DNA from 3 places in the Salipiger sp. PrR007 genome. Region 3 is predicted to be linked to each of the others. Evidence: riboswitches for the same ligand, from Rfam matches in the RefSeq annotation. Region 3 holds a riboswitch; each other region holds the start of a gene.
What was found. A riboswitch is a leader RNA that binds a small molecule or an ion and turns the genes downstream of it on or off. The one in region 3 is predicted to bind cobalamin.
Positions count from the first base shown of each region.

Region 1: linked by a shared signal. The riboswitch ahead of G0Q01_RS04100 (ABC transporter substrate-binding protein) and the one ahead of nrdH (glutaredoxin-like protein NrdH) in region 3 are both predicted to bind cobalamin.
Region 2: linked by a shared signal. The riboswitch ahead of G0Q01_RS05715 (energy-coupling factor ABC transporter permease) and the one ahead of nrdH (glutaredoxin-like protein NrdH) in region 3 are both predicted to bind cobalamin.

Region 1 is NZ_JAAGOZ010000012.1:30,121-34,393, forward strand. Features, by position in the region: gene G0Q01_RS04085 (ABC transporter permease) at 1-27, shown strand, start outside; gene G0Q01_RS04090 (ABC transporter permease) at 24-842, shown strand; gene G0Q01_RS04095 (ABC transporter ATP-binding protein) at 839-2,335, shown strand; cobalamin riboswitch at 2,315-2,499, shown strand; gene G0Q01_RS04100 (ABC transporter substrate-binding protein) at 2,570-3,610, shown strand; gene G0Q01_RS04105 (iron ABC transporter permease) at 3,640-4,273, shown strand, end outside.
Region 2 is NZ_JAAGOZ010000014.1:106,129-110,401, reverse strand. Features, by position in the region: gene cobF (precorrin-6A synthase (deacetylating)) at 214-966, opposite strand; gene G0Q01_RS05715 (energy-coupling factor ABC transporter permease) at 1,020-1,694, opposite strand; cobalamin riboswitch at 1,748-1,927, opposite strand; gene G0Q01_RS05710 (cobyrinate a,c-diamide synthase) at 1,923-3,296, opposite strand; gene cobM (precorrin-4 C(11)-methyltransferase) at 3,289-4,098, opposite strand; gene G0Q01_RS05700 (cobalamin biosynthesis protein) at 4,095-4,273, opposite strand, start outside.
Region 3 is NZ_JAAGOZ010000083.1:11,314-15,586, forward strand. Features, by position in the region: gene katG (catalase/peroxidase HPI) at 1-30, opposite strand, end outside; gene G0Q01_RS23570 (asparaginase) at 360-1,352, opposite strand; cobalamin riboswitch at 1,785-1,986, shown strand; gene nrdH (glutaredoxin-like protein NrdH) at 2,082-2,303, shown strand; gene nrdI (class Ib ribonucleoside-diphosphate reductase assembly flavoprotein NrdI) at 2,335-2,748, shown strand; gene nrdE (class 1b ribonucleoside-diphosphate reductase subunit alpha) at 2,733-4,273, shown strand, end outside.

The DNA of each region.
Region 1 (4,273 bases), on a different contig from region 3:
AAACTCGACCCGAGGGGGCTGGCATGACGAGCATCGCGCATCCTCCCGCAGCTCGCGCGGGCTTTCCTTGGGCGCGCAGCCTTGGCGCCGCGCTGGTGGCGCTGGCGCTGGCCTTCGCCATCCTCGGCCCGGTGCTGGTGCCGGGCGATCCCTTCGCTCAATCCCTGCTCAAGGCATTGGCCGGCCCCGAGGCGGGCGCGCCATTGGGCTATGACCATCTGGGCCGATCGATCTATCACCGTCTGGCCGATGCGTTGCGGCTCTCGCCGCTGATCGCTCTGGCGGCGGTTGCCACCGCCGGAGCCTTGGGCCTGACGCTGGGCACGCTCGCCGCGGCGCGGAGCGGCTGGACCGACCGCGTGCTGACCACGCTCGCCGATGCGCTGCTGGCGCTGCCCGGCCTGTTGCTGGTGCTCATCGTGCTGGCGATCATGCCCTCGACCGCTACCGGCTTCTGGCTAGGCCTGTCGCTGGTGCTCTGGGTCGAGTTCTTCCGCCTCACCCGCGCCGCGGTGCGCGACACGCTGGCTTCCCCGGCGGTGCAGGCGACGCGGCTTCTGGGCTTTGGTCCGGTCTACGTCTTCCGCCGGCACCTCTGGCCGGAGATCGCCCCGATGATGCTGACGGCGGGGGCCTTCGGCATGGCGACGGCCATCATGGGCATCGCCGCGCTCGGCTTTGTCAGCGTCGGCATGCGCGCGCCCACGCCCGAGCTTGGCCTGATGATGGTCGAGCTCATGCCCTACTGGCAGGAGGCGCCGCATGCGCTGCTTGCGCCGGTGATTGCCACCTTCGGCCTGCTGCTGGGCCTCACCCTTCTGGCCGGGAGCCGCGAGACATGACCCTTCTGAGCGCAAAGGACATCTGCATCCACGACGGCGGCACGCAGCTTGTCGAGCCGCTGTCGATCACGCTGGAGCCGGGGGTGCCGCTGGTGATCCTCGGCGAGACCGGCTCGGGCAAGAGCCTGTTTGCGCAGGCAATCATGGGCACGCTGCCCGAGAGCCTCTCGGCGCGGGGCGAGGTCGAGATCGGTGGGCGACGGATCAGCGCCGCGCGGCCGCGCGAGTTCCGCGGCCTCTGGGGGCGGCAGATCGCGGTGCTGCCGCAGGAGCCGTGGCTGTCGCTGGACCCGCTGATGCCCGCCGCGCGGCAGGTCGCCGAGGCGCATCAACTGGTGCGCGGCCTGAGCGCCGCCGAAGCCCGCACCCGCGCCGGTGACGATCTGGCAGCGCTGGGGCTTCAGGGCGCCGGAGCAAAACTGCCGCATGAACTCTCCGGCGGCATGGCGCAGCGTGTGGCCATCGCCGCGGCGCGGGCCGGGGGTGCGCGGATCGTCATCGCCGATGAGCCGACCAAGGGGCTTGATGCCGCGCGCCGCGACGATGTGGCCGAGTTGCTGATGGCAGAGGTCGGCAGCGGCGGCGGGCTGATCGTCATCACCCACGATCTTGCGCTGGCGCGGCGGGTCGGTGGGCAGATCATCGTGCTGCGCAAGGGCCGCGTGGTCGAGACCGGCCCCACCGCCGATGTCCTTGCCGCGCCAAGATCCGACTACACCGCCCGGCTGATCGCGGCGGACCCCGAGACATGGCAAAAGCGCGCGCCCGCGCCCGCGGGCAGCAGCGTGGTTCGGGCCGAGGGGCTCGCCGCGACCCGCGGCGACCGGGAGCTTTTCCGTGATGTGTCGCTGGATATCGCCGCGGGGCAGATCTTCGGGATCACTGGGCCCTCGGGCTGTGGGAAATCGACGCTGGGGGATGTGCTGCTCGGGCTGCACCGCCCCTCCGCCGGGCGCGTCACCCGCACTGCATCTCGGGCGCGCGCCTACCAGAAGCTGTATCAGGATCCCGTCGCGGCCTTTCCGCGGCACCAGAGCCTTCAGCGCACGCTGAGCGATGTGGCGCGGCTGCATGGGCAGGACCCGCGGCAGATCGAGCACCACATGGAGCGCCTCGGCCTTGCCCCAGTGCTGCTGGGTCGCAAGCCGGGCGAGGTCTCGGGCGGGGAGTTGCAGCGACTGGCGATCCTGCGCCTGCTGCTGGTGCGCCCGGCCTTCATCTTTGCCGATGAGCCGACCTCGCGGCTTGATCCGATCACCCAGGCAGAGGTCATCAGCCTGCTTGTGGACACCGCCGAGCGCGACGGCTGCGCCATCATGCTGGTCAGCCACGATCCGGCGCTGGTGGCAAAGACCGCCGACCGAGGGCTTTCGCTTCACTGCCCGGCCGGGATGCAGGGCGACCCCGATACGCCGGGCCGATGCGAGCATGGCAACTTGACAAAGCACGGCGCCGCCCCGAGGTTCGCCGCGAACGGTTCCCATCCGGGATGAAAAGGGAACCCGGTGACGCGGCCTTGGGCCGCGGACTCCGGGACTGCCCCCGCAACTGTAAGCGTCCGTTCCGAGCCACCCGCCCCTCCGGGCGAAGCCACTGCGCCAAACGGCGCGGGAAGGCGGTTTCGGGACCATGGCCGCAAGTCAGGAGACCTGCCGTTCCGGCCCCGCGATCCCGCGGGGGCGTCACCTGCGCAACCGACCGGACGGGGTGTCCGGGAAAGGATATTGATGTTTCTTGCAACCTCGGGCCGCCTCCGCGGCCTTGCGCTGCTGTGCTGCGCCTTGCTGCCCATTCCTGAAACCACATTTGCTGAATCGACCGACTACCCGTTGCAGATCCCCAACTGCGACCGTGTGACGACCTATGCCAAGCCGCCCGAGCGCGTGGTCTCGATCGGCCAAGGCACGACGGAGATCCTGCTCTCGCTCGGCCTCGCCGAGCATATCGTCGGGACCGCCATCTGGCTCGCGCCGCTACCAGCGCCGCTGGTCGACGCGGGGCAAGCCGTGCCGCGCATCGCCGACAACTCGCCCGGTTTCGAGGCCGTGCTGAAAGCCCGCCCCGATTTCGTCGCGGCGCAGTGGATCAACGACATCGCCCCGGATCAGGCCCGGGTTGGCACCTTCGCCCAGTTCGACGATTTCGGCATCAGCACCTATGTCTCGCCTGCGGAATGCGCCAAGAGCGACTTCGTTGCGGGCAGCGGCGACGGCGCCCGCGCGCAGGCCTGGAGCGACGATCTGCTGAACCGGGAGATCACCGAACTGGCCCAGATCTTCGGCGTGCCGGCGCGGGGGGCTGACCTGGTTGCTGCCAATGCCGCCCGGATCGAGGCGGCAACGGCGGGTGCGGCAGCGCTGCAGGCAAGGGACGTCTCGGTGCTCTACTGGTTCTCGTCGCCCGAGATCGCCGGCGAAGCCTATGTGGCCGGGCGGTTCGGAGCCCCGGCATGGATTTCCGAAGTTGTGGGGGTGCGCAACGTGATCACCTCGGACGAGGAATGGCCGCTGGTTGGCTGGGAGACGATTTCAGAGCTCGATCCGGATGTAATCGTGCTGGGCACCATGGAGCGGCGCAACCTCCCCGGCGACGACGTGGGCGCGAAACGCGCGTTCCTGGAAAGCGATCCGGTTGCCAGCCAGCTGCGCGCGGTGCGTGCGGGACATCTGATCGAGATGCCCGCGCATTCGATGAACCCAACGCTTCGGGCCGTCGACGGGGTCGAGGTCCTTTCGACGGGCCTGAAAGACATCGGTCTTACGCGGTGAGCGTTTCGCGCCGGACCCGCTCCGGCCCTCTGACGGGGCTGGGGTCCTTCGTGCTTGCCGGTGGCGTCGCCCTCACCCTCGCGACCTGCTGCGCGGTTCTCTTCGGCGAGATCAGCGTGACCCCGCGCGAGGCCCTGTCCACGCTGGCCAACCGACTCTTCGGGCTCGACCTTCCGGTCGATCCGATCCGCGAGGGGATCGTCTGGCACTACCGGCTGAGCCGGGCGGTGGTCGCCATGTGCGCCGGAGCCTCTCTGGCGATCTGCGGCGTGGTGCTGCAGGCGCTGCTGCGCAACCCGCTCGCCGAGCCCTACCTGCTTGGGATTTCGGCCGGCGCCTCGACCGGCGCGGTGCTGGTCATCGTACTCGCGCTCGGTGCCGGGGCCGTCACGGTTTCGGCCGGGGCCATGGCGGGGGCGCTCCTCGCCTTTGGCTTTGTGGCGGTGCTGTCTTTCGGCGCGGGCCGCGGTGCCGAGAGGGTCATCCTTGCCGGCATCGCCGGCTCGCAGCTGTTCAATGCCGCCACATCCTTCATCGTCACCTCCTCGGCCAGCGCCGAGCAGACCCGTGGCATCATGTTCTGGCTGCTTGGCAGCCTTGGCGGTGTGCGCTGGCCGGATGCCGGCCTGGCCCTGCCCGTGTTGCTCGTGGGGCTGTCTGTCT
Region 2 (4,273 bases), on a different contig from region 3:
TATCAATTTGATAATCTCTTGGAGTCAGGTGAGCTCCGTGCTACGCAACCGACGTGGCGTTAGGTCAAGAGTGCCTTTTTGACGAGTATCCGTGAGTGGTGGCGCCGCAGCTCATTTGAGAACCTTTCGCCTTGGTGCTTTCCGGCACCAAGGCTTTTCGTTTCGGGCTTCCGGGGACGAAGGGCCGGGATCCGGTCGTCGGACACGCAGGCGTCAGTCTGCGCCGTCCGTGGAGGCACGGCGCAGCAGGTAGGTGTCCATGATCCAGCCATGCTTGGCCCGCGCCGTCTGCCGCAGGGCGATGATCTCCTGCGCGACCTCGGCCAGCGGGCCGGAGCGGAGGATCTGCGCCGGGCTGCCGAGGTAGGCGCCCCACCAGATGTGCAGTCCCTCGGCAGGGAGCCCCGCGAAGCTGCATTCCCCGTCGAGCATCACCACCACGGTCTCCTCGCCCGCGGGCCAGCCCCGCGCGCGGAGGCGCCGCCCGGTGGTGAGTTTCACCGCGCCGTTCACGCTGTTGAGCGGGATCGCATGGGCGGCGGTCAGCGCCTGGATCGCGGTGATGCCGGGGACCACCCGCAGCCTTGGGGGCGGCTGGAGGCGCCCGGCGATGCGCAGCGTGCTGTCGTAGAGAGCCGGATCCCCCCAGACCAGCAAGGCGACCGGCCCCTCCGGCGCGCCGTGCAGCGCCGCGATCCAGCGCCGGGCGATCTCGTCGTGCCAGGCGGCGACGCGCTCGGCATAGGGGAGCGTCGGATCGCGCACGGGGTAGGTGAAGGTGCGGATCTCGGCGTTTGTGCCCGCGGCCTCGAGGATCACCTGGCGCAGCGCCCGGAGGTCGTCTTTCGCCTCGCCCTTCAGCGGCAGCAGGATGACGGCCGCGTCGCGCAGCGCCTGTACCCCCTCGAGGGTCACATGGCCGGGGCTGCCGGTGCCGATGCCGACAAGCCAGAGGTCCTGGATCATGGAGCTTTCCTTGCGGTGGGTGCCCGGCCCCGTTCTGGGGACCGGGCGCCTGGTCAGGCGGTATAGAGCCTTGGCGCGAAGAGCCGGCCGAGCCCGGTGTCGCGCAGCGATTTCGCGGCGGCGAGCGCGGCGAGATCGGCCAGCGGCTCGATCAGCAGCACCAGCATGTAGGCGCCGCCGAAGGTCAGCACCGCGCCGAAGGTCTCGGCCGAGATACCCTGGCCGTAGAAGACCCAGAAGGTGACCCAGGCGACGACCCCGGCCTGGAACACACCCGAGAGCTTCAGCACGTCGGCATAGCGCAGGTCCACATAGGCCGTGTCCGCGGGCACCACACGACGGGCGAGCGCCGCGGTTGCGAAGAGCGGCACCAGAAGCGTGGTGACATTGACGAAGTACATCGGCAGGTCGCTGGGCGCGAAGAACAGCCCCTGAACAAGCAGACCCAGCGCCAGACCCATCGCGGCGGGTGCGGCGCCGAGCAGCAGGAAGAGCGTCGAGCCGAGGATGAAATGCACCTCAGAGACACCCACCGGGAAGTGCGGCAGCACCTCGAAGAAGACGAAGGTGCCCACGGCGGCCATCAGCGTGCGCGCGGCAAGCGAAACGAGGTTGCTGCGCGCCGCGTCCTCTGCGGCGAGCTTGGCGGTATAGCCGGCGGCGCCTGCCGCGGTGACGGCGGCAAAGGCCAGTTTGGCGCCGTCGACGACGCCGGGTTCGATATGCATGATATTTCCTTTACGTGTGGCTGCCCCACCGGCAGCGAAATTGCCCATGAGGGCGGGAAAGGGGGTCGCATGGCAGGTCTCCTGACTCGCAGATCGTCGCGCCTCGGCCCTTCCCGGCATGCCTGCCAGTGGATCTTCCTCGGCGCTCCTCGCTTACAGTTGCGGGGGCAGTCCGGGCCTCTCACCCGGTTCCCTTGCGTCCCGTGCGGGACACCATGCGGGGTCGGCTCAGCGCCGGGCTTTGGTCTGGATGCGCGCCTCCTCTTCGGCTTGTGCGCGGGGGGCAGACGGCTCCTCCGCCGAGATCAGGTGAAAGAAGGTTCCCGTGACCTGCCCGCGCCGCGAGCCGGTCTCGGCCACCGGGGCGCCATCGGCATCGGCGACCTCGGCCAGCGGCGGGTCGGGTTGCTGCAAGATGGTGGAGTAATGGAACTCATGGCCGCGCAGCGCCGCCCCGGCGTCGAAGCCCGGCATCGGCGCGCGCAGCACCGCGCGGCGATAGCCCAAGTGGAACTTGCGGGTCTCATAGCTGGTGACGAGGCCCAGCAGGCCCGCCATTTCGTGCCGCGTGCCGCCTTTGTCGATCAGCCCCGCGCCAAGGGCCATGTAGCCGCCGCACTCGCCGTGGACCGGGCGCGTCTCGGCATGGCGGCGCAACCCGGCGCGGAAGGTCTCGGCGGCGGCGAGCCGCCCGGCGTGCAGTTCGGGGTAGCCTCCGGGCAGCCAGACCAGATCGGCCCCGGCGGCGGGCGGCTCATCGGCGATCGGAGAGAACGGCAGGACCTCGGCCCCGGCGGCGCGCCAGCCTTCGAGAAGGTGCGGATAGGTGAAGGAAAAGGCCGCGTCCTGCGCCAGCGCGATGCGCTGCGCCGGGGGCCTGGGCAGGGCCGGCGTTGCGCCGGGCAACGGCCCGCCCGCAGCAGCGGTGCGGAGCGCGGCAAGGTCGACATGCTCGCGCAGGAAGGCGGCGTACCCGGCGATGGCGGCTTCGAGGTCCGGATGCTCCACGGCCTGGATGAGCCCGAGGTGCCGCTCCGGCAGGGTCAGGTCGCCGCGCCGGGGCAGCACGCCGAGCACCGGCAGCCCGGCGCGCTCCATGCCGAGCCGCGTGAGCCGCTCGTGGCGGGGCGAGGCGACGCGGTTGAGAATCACCCCGGCGAAGGGCAGATCGGGCATGTACTGCCGGAACCCCAGCGCCGTTGCGGCGGCGGATTGCGCCTGCCCGCCCACGTCGAGCACCAGCACAACCGGCCAGCCCATCGCCCGCGCCGTCTCGGCGCTGCTGCCAAAGCCCTGCTGGCCGCGCGTCGCGACCCCGTCGTAGAGCCCCATCGAGCCCTCGGCGAGGCAGATGTCCGCCCCCGCCGCCTGCGCCGCGATCGCCTGCCAGAGGTGTGGTCCCATGGCCCAGCCGTCGAGGTTGAAGCTTAGCCGCCCGCTGGCAGCGCGGTGGAAGGCCGGGTCGATGTAGTCGGGGCCGGACTTGAAGGGCTGAACCGCCAAGCCGTCCTCGGCCAGCGCCCGCAGCAGGCCCAGCATCACCGTGGTCTTGCCGGTGCCCGACGAGGGCGCCGAGACCAGAAGTCCGGGAACCTCAGCCATCGATCTGCGCCTCCTGCTCGGGGGTCCAGCCACTCCACGGGCTCTCGGCGCTTTGCGGGCGGTGGCGGCGGTCGTAGTCCACCGCATAGAGGCAGCTCTCTTCAAAGCCCTCGCCCGCCAGCGCCGGTCCGACAAGGATGAGCGCGGTGCGGGTGATGCCCGCGCCGAGCTTGTCCTCGATGTCCGACAGCGTGCCGCGCAGGATCACCTCGTCCGGCCAACTGGCGCGGTAGACCACGGCGACGGGGCAGTCCGCGCCATAGGCGGGGGAGAGATCGGCAACCACCCGCGCGATGTTCTGGATCGACAGGTGGATCGCGAGCGTCGCGCCGGTGGCGGCGAAATTGGCCAGCGTCTCGCCCTCGGGCATCGACGAGGCCCGGCCCGGCGTGCGGGTCAGCACCACCGATTGCGCGAGGCCCGGCAGGGTCAGCTCGGCGCCGAGCGCGGCTGCGGCGGCGGCGAAGGCAGGCACGCCGGGGGTGACCGAGACCGGGATGCCGAGCGCCTTCAGCCGGCGCATCTGCTCGCCCATCGCTGACCAGACCGAGAGATCCCCCGAATGCAGCCGCGCCACGTCGTGGCCCGCGTCATGGGCGAGGCGGATCTCGGCGATGATCTGGTCGAGGTCCAGCGGCGCGGTGTTGACGATCCGCGCGCCGGGGGGGCAATGGCCAAGGATCGCCTCGGGGACCAGCGAGCCGGCGTAGAGGCAGACCGGGCAGCGCGCGATGATGTCGCGGCCGCGCAGGGTCAGCAGGTCGGGCGCGCCGGGGCCGGCGCCGATGAAGTGAACGGTCATGGATCGGGTCCTTCTGCCAGCGCGCAGCTGGCCATGCGGTCAGAGGAAATGACGCGCGCGCCAAGCAGACGTGCGCCCGGCCCGGCGGCGGCGAGGGCGGCGGCCTCGGCGACCGAGCCGGTGGCGCGTTCGGCGCGCACGCGGGGGGAGTCGGTTGCCGTGCCCTGCGCGGAGA
Region 3 (4,273 bases):
TCCCCCGGTATCGACGTCGTTTCCGTCCATGTCAGTTCTCCCATAGGATGAGCATCCTTGCGCGGGACAAGGCAGGGCAGCGGGCGAAAACGCGGGCCGTTGGTCCAGCCGGTGCCGCCGCCGAGGTCCCTCCTGCATCGGCAGTCTAACCAGAGGGCGCGGCTGGGTCAGGTGATTCGTAGCCGCTGACCTTGCGCCTGCGGCGGTCCGTCGCGCTCCGAAAGAGGATTCTGAAATCTCACAAATTCATCCCGGTCCCCCAGGGCCGGGGCAGCAGTCTCCCTGCTCCGAAAAACCGCAGCGCCAGTTTCGGCGGGCACGGACGTCGCGGCGGAGCCGCCGTCCCGTGAGGCCGAGGCTCAGACCTTCGCGAGTGCCTCGGCGATAGCCTCCATCCGCCCTGCCCGCTCGGGCAGCAGCGGCAGCAGCGCGGCGAGCAGCAGGCGAGCCTTGGCGGCGCTGAGATCACCGGACAGGATCGCCCCTGCCTCGACCATCGTCACGCCGCCGCTGTCGGCGCCGTAGATGGCCCGGGTCCGCCCCTCGGGACAGCGGGTGGCAAGGATCACCGGGATGCCCGCCGCGACGAGCTTGCGGCAGACCTCGGCAAAGCCCTTGGGGGCATTGCCGCGCCCGAAGGCCTCGATCACCACGCCCGAGACGCCGTTCGAGGCACACCATTCGAGGTAGCGCGGCGTGCTGCCGAGCCCGAGCGCGATAAGCTCGACGTTCGGGTCCAGCGACGGCGCGTCGATCACCTCGCGCGGGCGCGCCGGGCGCGTGTAGAGATGCACCTCGCCCTCGTCGATCTCGCCCAGCTTGCCATGGCCGTTCGAGCGGAAGGTGTCCACGCGCGAGCTGTGCACCTTGCTGACGTAGCGCGCGCCATGGATCTCGCCCTCGAAGACGATGACCGCGCCCACGCCGGTCAGATCGGGCGCCGCCGCGCAGAGCAGCGCGTCGTGCATGTTGCGTGGCCCGTCGGTATCGGGTTGGCCCGCGTGGCGCTGTGCGCCGGTGAAGACCACTGGCTTATCGGACCTGACCAGCAGCCGCGCGAGAAAGGCGCTCTCCTCCATGGTATCGGTACCATGGGTGACGACGACGCCATCGACCCCGGGCTCGGCCAGTCGCGCGTCGATGTGGCGGCAGAGCTTGTAAATCGTCTCGAGCGTCAGCGCGTTGCTGCCCGCGGCCTCGATGTTGTCGACCTCGACGGTGATCCCAGGCAGTGGTGCGTGCAGGCTTTCGAGCAGCCTGTCGCCGCTCAGCCCGGCGGTGACGGCCCCGCCCTCGGTCTTGGCATAGGAGGCAATTGTGCCACCGGTGGCGACGAGAACGATATGGGACATGCGGACCTCCTGCAGGGCTGAACTGACGGTGCGTGATGTCTGCATATGCGCGCGGGCGGGCGAAAGCCAGATCGCTTGGCGGCGCGCGCCTATCAGGAAGCTTGTGGAGGAAGGGAGGATGCGGCGGCCCCAAGGGAGGAGGAGAAGGGCCGCCGCCGATTTCCGGGGCTGAGGGAGGAGGAGAAACACCCCGAAAAAATCCTTGAACGCGTTGCCGCGTCGACAGGGGCACATTTAGGGGCCCTCCCTGGCCCGGGCAACGCACATTCCTGCAGGGCCGAGTTGTCGAGAATGCATGGCCCGCGCAACCCCTTGCAAACGCCCGCTCCAAGGGTGTCCACCGTGGCCGACTTGCTGCACACAGAGGCTGCAGAATTTTTTTGAAGTCGGGCTCGCACAACAGGATATTGACGCATGACCTGCATCCTGTTCTAGATATAGTTGCTTTTCGGTTCATCGAGTCGGGCGACGGCCCGGCGCGGCGCTAAGAGGGAAACCGGTGTAACACCGGTGCTGCCCCCGCAACTGTAAGCGGCGAGTGAAGGCCCAATGAGCCACTGGGACATCCCGGGAAGGCGCGGCCGGACCCACGACCCGCCAAGCCAGGAGACCTGCCGAAGGCCTGACAGAATGACCACGAACGGAGGGTTCGGGGCGTGCGAGGACCGCGTCAGGCACAAGGCCTGCGCGGTGACGCGTCCCCGCCTTCGCAGCTGAGGACGCAAGAGCATGATCACCGTCTATTCGAAACCCGCCTGCGTGCAGTGCACTGCCACCACCCGCGCGCTCGATGCCAAGGGGCTGGACTACAACGTGATCGACCTCACCGAGGACGACGCGGCCATGTCGCTGGTCACCGAGCTCGGCTACCGCCAGGCCCCCGTCGTGACCTTTGGCGAAGACCACTGGTCGGGCTTCCGTCCGGACCTGATCGCCCGCCTCGCGAGCTGATCGCGGCGGGATCGGCAACAAGGGATCGACCATGTCGGGGCTCGTCTTCTTCTCCTCTGCCAGCGGCAACACCGCGCGCTTCGTCGCCAGCCTCGGCCGGGCGGCGCTGCGCATCCCGGTGTCGCCCAAGGAACTGACGCCCGATCCGCGCGATCCCTTTGTGCTGATCTGCCCGACCTATGCCGACGGCGAAGGTCGCGGCGCGGTGCCGAAGCAGGTGATCCGCTTTCTCAACGACCCGTCCCGCCGCGCGCTGCTGCGCGGCGTGATCGCCAGCGGCAATCGCAACTTCGGCGAGACCTTCGCGCTCGCCGGCCGCGTCATCGCGCAAAAATGCAATGTCCCCCTGCTCTACTCGTTTGAGCTGGCGGGAACGACCAAGGATTTCGCCCGCGTCAACGACGGGCTCGACGCTTTCTGGGGGACCCCATGCTTGACCGCCTGAACGAGACGCTGGACTACCACGCGCTCAACGCCATGCTGAACCTCTACGATGCGGACGGCAATATCCGCTTCGAGGCCGACCGGATGGCGGCGCGGCAGTATTTCCTTCAGCACGTGAACCAGAACACCGTGTTCTTCCACTCGCTGACGGAAAAGCTCGGCTACCTCGTCGAGGAAGGCTATTACGAGGCGGAGGTGCTCGAGCAATACCCGCCCGCCTTCCTGCAGAAGATCTGGGACGCGGCCTTTGCCAAGAAGTTCCGCTTCCCGACCTTTCTCGGCGCGTTCAAGTATTACACCTCCTACACGCTGAAGACGCGTGACGGGAAACGCTTCCTCGAGCGCTACGAGGACCGCGTCGTCATGGTGGCCCTGGCGTTGGCACGCGGCGACGAGGCGCTGGCGATGTCGTTCATGGAAGAGATCCTCTCGGGCCGCTTCCAGCCCGCCACGCCGACCTTCCTCAACGCCGGCAAGAAGAGTCGGGGCGAGCTGATCTCCTGCTTCCTGCTGCGCATCGAAGACAACATGGAAAGCATCGGCCGGGCGATCAACTCGTCGCTGCAGCTGTCCAAGCGCGGCGGCGGCGTCGCCCTGATGCTGACCAACATCCGCGAGGCCGGCGCGCCGATCAAGGGCATCGAGAACCAGTCCTCTGGCGTCATCCCGGTGATGAAGCTGCTCGAAGACAGCTTCTCCTATGCCAACCAGCTGGGTGCGCGTCAGGGCGCGGGCGCGGTCTATCTAAACGCGCACCACCCCGACATCCTCAAGTTCCTCGACACCAAGCGCGAGAACGCCGACGAGAAGATCCGTATCAAGACCCTCAGCCTTGGCGTGGTGATCCCCGACGTGACCTTCGAGCTCGCCAAGCGTAACGAGCCGATGTATCTCTTCTCGCCGCATGACGTGCAGAAGGTCTACGGCGTGCCCTTCTCCGAAATCTCGGTCACCGAGAAATACGAGGAGATGGTCGAGGACAAGCGCATCCGCAAGACCAAGATCAACGCCCGCGCCTTCTTCCAGACGCTGGCCGAGATCCAGTTCGAGAGCGGCTATCCCTACATCATGTTCGAGGACACGGTGAACGAAGCCAACCCGGTCGACGGGCGCATCACCATGTCGAACCTCTGCTCGGAGATCCTGCAGGTGGCCGAGGCGTCGGAGTTCAACGACGACCTGAGCTACTCGAAGCTGGGCACCGACATCTCGTGCAACCTCGGCTCGTTGAACATCGCCAAGACCATGGACGGCCCGGACTTCGGCGCCTCGATCGAGACCGCGATCCGCGCGCTCACCGCCGTGTCGGAAATGTCGGCGATCGACAGCGTGCCTTCGATCCGCCGCGGCAACGACGAAAGCCGCGCGATCGGTCTCGGCCAGATGAACCTGCATGGCTACCTGGCCCGCGAGCACGTCCATTACGGCTCCGACGAGGGCGTCGAGTTCACCTCGGTCTATTTCGCCGCCGTGGCCTATCACGCGCTGCGCGCCTCCTGTGCCATGGCGCGGGAAAAAGGCATGAC